DNA from 2 places in the Streptomyces sp. NPDC059668 genome. Region 1 is predicted to be linked to the other one. Evidence: riboswitches for the same ligand, from Rfam matches in the RefSeq annotation. Region 1 holds a riboswitch; the other holds the start of a gene.
What was found. Region 1 has a riboswitch for glycine ahead of gcvT (glycine cleavage system aminomethyltransferase GcvT). Riboswitches for the same ligand answer to the same signal wherever they lie in the genome.
Positions count from the first base shown of each region.

Region 2: it holds a riboswitch for glycine, as region 1 does, so the genes downstream of both, gcvP (aminomethyl-transferring glycine dehydrogenase) here and gcvT (glycine cleavage system aminomethyltransferase GcvT) in region 1, are expected to answer to the same signal.

Region 1 is NZ_JBHWEL010000043.1:53,350-56,753, reverse strand. Features, by position in the region: gene glyA (serine hydroxymethyltransferase) at 1-393, opposite strand, end outside; gene gcvH (glycine cleavage system protein GcvH) at 405-782, opposite strand; gene gcvT (glycine cleavage system aminomethyltransferase GcvT) at 932-2,050, opposite strand; glycine riboswitch at 2,197-2,318, opposite strand; gene ACFV2J_RS26840 (AAA family ATPase) at 2,487-3,167, shown strand; gene ACFV2J_RS26835 (enhanced serine sensitivity protein SseB) at 3,342-3,404, shown strand, end outside.
Region 2 is NZ_JBHWEL010000049.1:10,053-13,456, forward strand. Features, by position in the region: gene ACFV2J_RS28680 (DNA polymerase IV) at 1-670, shown strand, start outside; gene ACFV2J_RS28685 (PRC-barrel domain-containing protein) at 790-1,161, opposite strand; glycine riboswitch at 1,276-1,371, shown strand; gene gcvP (aminomethyl-transferring glycine dehydrogenase) at 1,550-3,404, shown strand, end outside.

The sequences.
Region 1 (3,404 bases):
CATGCCGTGGGTCAGGTGCCCGCCGTGGGCGAGGTTCAGGCCCATGATCGTGTCGCCCGGCTTGAGCAGCGCGAACATCGCGGCCGCGTTGGCCTGGGCGCCCGAGTGCGGCTGCACGTTCGCGTGCTCGGCGCCGAACAGCGCCTTGACGCGGTCGATGGCGATCTGCTCGACGACGTCGACGTGCTCGCAGCCGCCGTAGTAGCGGCGGCCCGGGTAGCCCTCGGCGTACTTGTTGGTCAGGACCGAGCCCTGGGCCTCCATGACCGCGACCGGAGCGAAGTTCTCCGAGGCGATCATCTCCAGGGTGGACTGCTGGCGGTGCAGCTCGGCGTCGACGGCGGCCGCGACGTCCGGGTCCAGCTCGTGAAGGGGCGTGTTCAGAAGCGACATGCGGTGACTCCTCAGCCGGCGGTGAAGGCGGTGTACTCGTCGGCGGACATCAGGTCGTCCGGCTCGTCGGTGACGCGCACCTTGAACAGCCAGCCGCCTTCGAAGGGCGCGGAGTTGACCAGCGACGGGTCGTCCACCACGTCCTGGTTGGCCTCCACGATCTCGCCGGTGACCGGGGCGTACAGGTCACTGACCGACTTGGTCGACTCCAGCTCTCCGCAGGACTCGCCCGCGGTCACCGTGTCACCGACCTCCGGAAGCTGGGCGTAGACGACATCGCCGAGCGCGTTGGCCGCGAACTCGGTGATGCCGACCGTCGAGACGCCGTCCTCGGCGCCCGACAGCCACTCGTGCTCCTTGCTGTAGCGCAGCTGCTGGGGGTTGCTCATGGCCTGAATTCTCCTGTACGCGGGGGAGTGCTGATGAACGGGTACGGACCGGGTGTCCGGATGCCGGGGTTCCCTGGGACAAGGGACAAGGGACAGGGGACAGGGCGCGACGAGGTACGTCACGTCGACGCGCCCGAGTCCCGGTGGACCTACTTCTGGCGCTTGTAGAACGGCAACGCCACGACCTCGTACGGTTCGTGACTGCCCCGGATGTCCACGCCGACCCCGGCCGTGCCCGGCGCGGCGTGCGCAGCGTCGACGTAGGCCATCGCGATCGGCCGGCCCAGCGTCGGGGACGGAGCGCCGGAGGTGACCTCGCCGACGACCTCGCCGCCCGCGACGACGGAGAACCCGGCGCGCGGGACGCGGCGGCCCTCGGCGACGAGCCCGACGAGCACCCGCGGGGGGCTGGCGGCGGCGCGTTCGGCGGCGGCCTCCAGGGCCTCGCGCCCCACGAAGTCACCCTCCTTCTCGAACTTCACGACCCGCCCGAGACCCGCGTCGAAGGGGGTGAGCGAGGTGGTCAGCTCGTGCCCGTACAGCGGCATGCCCGCCTCCAGGCGGAGCGTGTCGCGGCAGGACAGACCGCACGGGACCAGCCCGGCCGGCGCGCCCGCCTCGGTCAGCGCCTGCCACAGCTTCTCGGCGTCGGACGGGGCCACGAAGAGCTCGAAGCCGTCCTCGCCCGTGTAGCCGGTGCGCGCGATCAGCGCCGGGACGCCCGCGACCGTGCCCGGCAGACCCGCGTAGTACTTCAGGCCGTCGAGGTCCGCGTCGGTGAGCGACTTGAGGATGCCGGGGGACTCGGGGCCCTGGACGGCGAGCAGCGCGTACGCCTCGCGGTCGTCACGGACCTCGGCGTCGAAACCGGCGGCGCGTTCGGTCAGCGCGTCGAGGACGACCTGGGCGTTGGAGGCGTTGGCGACGACCATGTACTCGGTCTCGGCCAGCCGGTACACGATCAGGTCGTCGAGGATGCCGCCGTCCGCCCGGCAGATCATGGTGTAGCGGGCACGGCCCACGCCGACGGAGGCGATGTTGCCGACCAGGGCGTGGTTCAGCAGCGCGGCGGCCTGCGGGCCGGTGACCGTGATCTCGCCCATGTGCGAGAGGTCGAAGAGACCGGCCCGGGTGCGGACGGCGACGTGCTCGTCGCGCTCGGAGCCGTACCGCAGGGGCATGTCCCAGCCCGCGAAGTCGGTCATCGTCGCGCCCAGCGAGCGATGCAGGGCATCGAGCGCGGTACGGCGGGGTGCGTTACTGCTCATCGGTGGGGCTCCCAAGGCATGACGGCGAGGTCGTTCCTCCCCATCTGTCATCGGAACCTGAGAGGTTCATCACGACCCCGCGAACGGAGGTCACGACTTGCACCTTGGGTGGAGCCACCGGTCAGCGGCCCGCTTTTCAGATGTGCCTCGCCCGCGCGGTAACGGGGCCTGAGAGATTCAAGGGAGGGACTTGCTCCTTCGGCGTCCCAGTACGACGTACGTCACACGGATGCGTGCACGTCACTGGGAACTCTCCCGCGCGGATTCAAGCGGCCGGTATGCAGTTGGCGGGCACATCATTGCACGCGCCGTCCGATGACGGCAGTCCGCATCTGTAACCGGCCTGTGGCAGTCCGAACACGGAAACAGGAAGCACCGCGCATTACCTTCTCTTTACACTCGACGGGGATGGGACTCCAGACCCAAGGGGAGGACGATCACGGTGAACAGGACCAGGGCGTACGCCACGACCTCGGCCCTCGCGCTGCCGCGGCAGCCGGGTACCGCGGCCGCGGCCCGGGAGGCGTGCGGCACGCTTCCGGCGGCCGTCGTGCGCGACCTCAGGGAGCGAGCCGGACACAGCCCGCACGGCCTGTACTTCGGCCCGGCGGACCTCGTGGTGGTCACCGGACTGCCGGGCAGCGGCAAGTCGACCCTGATGCGCCGCGCGGTCGCGGGCCGGCGCGTGGACTCCCAGGACACCCGTGACCGCTGGGACGGCCGGCTGGCCCGCCGGCTCCCGTACGCGGTCTACCGCCCCCTCGTCCGCCTCGCGCACTACGCGGGACTGCGCCGCACACTGCGTTCCGGCACCGGTGTCGTCGTGCACGACTGCGGTACCCAGGCGTGGGTGCGCCGCTGGCTCGCCCGCGAGGCCCGCCGCCGGGGCGGCACGCTCCACCTCCTGCTCCTCGACGTCACACCGGGCACGGCGCTGGACGGGCAGCGCGAGCGCGGCCGGGGCGTCTCGCGGTACGCGTTCGCGCGGCACCGGGGCGCGCTGAGCCGGCTGCTGCGCTCCGTCGAGCGGGGCGAACTGCCGGAGGGCTGCGGCTCGGCGGTACTCCTCGACCGCACCGCGGCGGACGTGCTGCGCCGGATCGACTTCGACGGATGAGAGGGCGCGGGGCCGGCGTCGGCCCGAAGGACGTACCGAAGCTCGTGCGGGGGAACGGGACATCGTCGTACGAGAGGGTCCTGGGTGCCCACTAACCTTTCCAGCCGGAACACCAGCACGGCACACCAGGACACCGGAACACCGGATCAGCGGTTCACAGCAGGCGGTAGACAGATGGACTTCCCCGACTTCCCGGCACCAGCGCACCCGCACCCCCACCCGCACGGCGGCTGGCCG
Region 2 (3,404 bases), on a different contig from region 1:
CGTGTCGGTCGAGGACACCTACGATGTGGACATCCATGACCGGACGCGGGTCGGGCTCGAGGTGCAGCGGCTCGCCGACCGGTGTGTGCAGCGGCTGCGTGGGGCGGGGCTGTCGGGGCGGACCATCGTGCTGAAGGTGCGCAGGTACGACTTCTCGACGCTGACCCGGTCCGAGACGCTCCGGGGGCCCACGGACGACCCCGCGGTCGTGCGGGAGGCGGCCGGGCGGCTGCTGGAGGCGGTGGACACGACAGGGGGCGTGCGCCTGCTGGGCGTCGGCGTCTCGGGGCTCGCCGACTACACGCAGGAGGACCTCTTCGCCCAGGCCCAGGCGCAGGCACGGGCCGCCGAGGAGGAGACGGCGGCCCAGGAGCACCCCGACGACGTGGCGGCGGCGGAGGAGCCGGCCGCCGAGCAGGTCACGGCGGCCGAGCGGCGCTGGCCGGCGGGTCACGACGTGCACCATGCCGAGTACGGGCACGGATGGGTGCAGGGCAGCGGGCTGGGAAGGGTGACCGTGCGATTCGAGACTCCCGACTCTGAGCCGGGGAGGGTGCGGACGTTCCGTACGGACGACGCGGCCCTGGAGCCGGCGGACCCGCTGCCGCTGGTGCCACGAAGACCCGAGGACTCGTCCGGTGTCTCCGCCGGTGCGCCCGGGAGGGCTTGAGTCCGGCCGCCTGCGCGGGCCGGGTCGAGTCGGGCGTCGCCGGGCTTTCGGCGGCCGGACGGTCTCCTGGCTCGCCGCACCTCGGACACGCGGTCCCACCCGCCTCCGGAAGGGGTCTCTCAGGTCTCGTCCGTGCCCGCCAGACGGCCGAAGTCGTGGTCCGGCGGGAGGGCCGGGGGCGTCACGTCGAGACCGTAGTGGTGGTAGAGCTGGAGCTCCTGCTCCGGAGAGAGGTGACGGCCCACGCCGAAATCGGGGGCGTCCCTGATCAGGGCGCGTTCGAAGGGGACGCGCAGACTGCCCTCGACGAGTTCGCTGGGCTCCAGGGGCACGAAGGCGTCCCTGCTGAACAGACCCGTACGTATGGCGGCCCACTCCGGTATGCCGGTCGCGTCGTCCAGATAGACCTCGTCGACCGTGCCGATCTTGGCGCCATTGCGGTCGAGCGCCTTGCGGCCGATCAGATTGCGCGGATCGATGTCGGTCTGCACGGGCCCTCCACTCGATTGCGACTCTTCCGTAGGCACTACGAAAGAGCACATTCGTGACGGTGGCCACTCGAAAGCCCGTGCGTTGTTCACGCTGGTACCCTGGCAAACGGCTGCTGACCCCGTGCGGGAGAGTCCTCCAGACACCATCGGAGGCGCCGAAGGAGCAACTCCTCCCCGGAATCTCTCAGGCTCACGTACCGCACGGACGAGGTCACTCTGGAAAGCAGGGCGGGGCCGACGGCCTCCGCTCTCACCGACGGTGAAAGCCGGGTCGCAGCGAGCGGGCGGGCCGGTGAAGCTCTCAGGTCAGATGACAGAGGGGGAGGCCGGACGGGCACCCATGCCGTGGTGCCCCTCGAAGGTCGTGTGTGACCAGGAGGCCTCCGTAATGACCGCCCATCGCATTCCGCTCTCCGAGCTCGAGCAGGGAATCCCCTTCGAGCAGCGCCACATCGGGCCCGCCCCGGAAGCACGGGCCAAGATGCTCGCGCAGGTCGGGTACGGCTCGCTGGATGAGCTGACGGCCGCCGCCGTGCCGGACGTGATCAAGAACGCCGAGGCGCTCGAACTCCCGGGCGCCCGCACGGAGGCCGAGGTCCTGGCCGAGCTGCGCTCCCTCGCGGACCGCAACCAGGTCCTCGACTCGATGATCGGCCTCGGTTACTACGGCACCTTCACGCCGCCGGTGATCCTGCGCAACGTCATGGAGAACCCGGCCTGGTACACCGCGTACACGCCCTACCAGCCGGAGATCTCGCAGGGCCGCCTGGAGGCGCTGCTCAACTTCCAGACCGTGGTCGCCGAGCTGACCGGACTGCCCACCTCCGGCGCCTCGCTGCTGGACGAGGGCACCGCGGCCGCCGAGGCGATGGCGCTGTCCCGGCGCATGGGCAAGAACAAGAAGGGCCTCTTCCTGATCGACGCGGACGCCCTGCCGCAGACCGTCGCCGTCATCGAGACGCGCGCCGAGCCCACCGGTGTCGAGGTCGTCGTCGCCGACCTGAGCGAGGGCATCCCGGTCGCGATCGCCGGGCGTGAGATCAACGGTGTGCTCATCCAGTACCCCGGCGCCTCCGGTGCGGTCCGCGACCTCAAGCCCGTCATCGAGCAGGCGCACGAGCTCGGCGCGGTCGTCACCGTGGCCGCCGACCTGCTCGCCCTGACCCTCCTCACCTCGCCCGGCGAGCTCGGCGCCGACATCGCGGTCGGCACGACCCAGCGGTTCGGCGTCCCGATGGGCTTCGGCGGTCCGCACGCCGGATACATGGCGGTGCGCGAGAAGTTCGCGCGCAGCCTGCCCGGCCGGCTGGTCGGCGTCTCCGTCGACGCGGACGGACACAAGGCGTACCGGCTCGCCCTGCAGACCCGCGAGCAGCACATCCGCCGTGAGAAGGCGACCAGCAACATCTGCACCGCGCAGGTGCTGCTCGCCGTGATGGCGGGCATGTACGCCGTCTACCACGGGCCCGACGGACTGAGGACGATCGCTCGTCGCACCCACCGCTACGCCACGCTCCTCGCCGAGGGGCTGAAGGCCGGCGGCGTCGAGGTCGTGCACGGCGCGTACTTCGACACACTGACCGTCCGTGTCCCGGGCCGGGCCGCCGACATCGTGACGGGCGCGCGGGAACAGGGTGTCAACCTCCACCTCGTGGACGCCGACCATGTGTCGATCGCCTGTGACGAGACCACCGCCCGCAGGCAACTGGGCGCCGTGTGGGCCGCGTTCGGCATCGAGGGCGACATCGAGGCGCTGGACGCGAGTGTCGAGGACACGCTTCCCGCGGCGCTGCTGCGCACCGACGACTACCTCACCCACCCGGTGTTCCACCAGTACCGCTCCGAGACCGCGATGCTGCGCTACCTGCGCAGGCTCTCCGACCGCGACTACGCGCTGGACCGCGGCATGATCCCGCTGGGCTCCTGCACCATGAAGCTCAACGCGACCACCGAGATGGAGCCGGTCACCTGGCCCGAGTTCGGCCAGCTGCACCCCTTCGTCCCCGCCGAGCAGGCGCAGGGCTACCTCACGCTCATCGAGGAGCTGGAGACGCGGCTCGCCGAGGTCACCGGATACGACAAGGTGTCGCTCCAGCCCAACGCCGGTTCGCAGGGCGAGCTGGCCGGTCTGCTCGCCGTCCGCGGCTACCACCGGGCCAACGGCGACGAGCAGCGCACCGTGTGCCTGATCCCGTCCTCGGCGCACGGCACGAACGCCGCGAGCGCCGTGATGGCCGGCATGA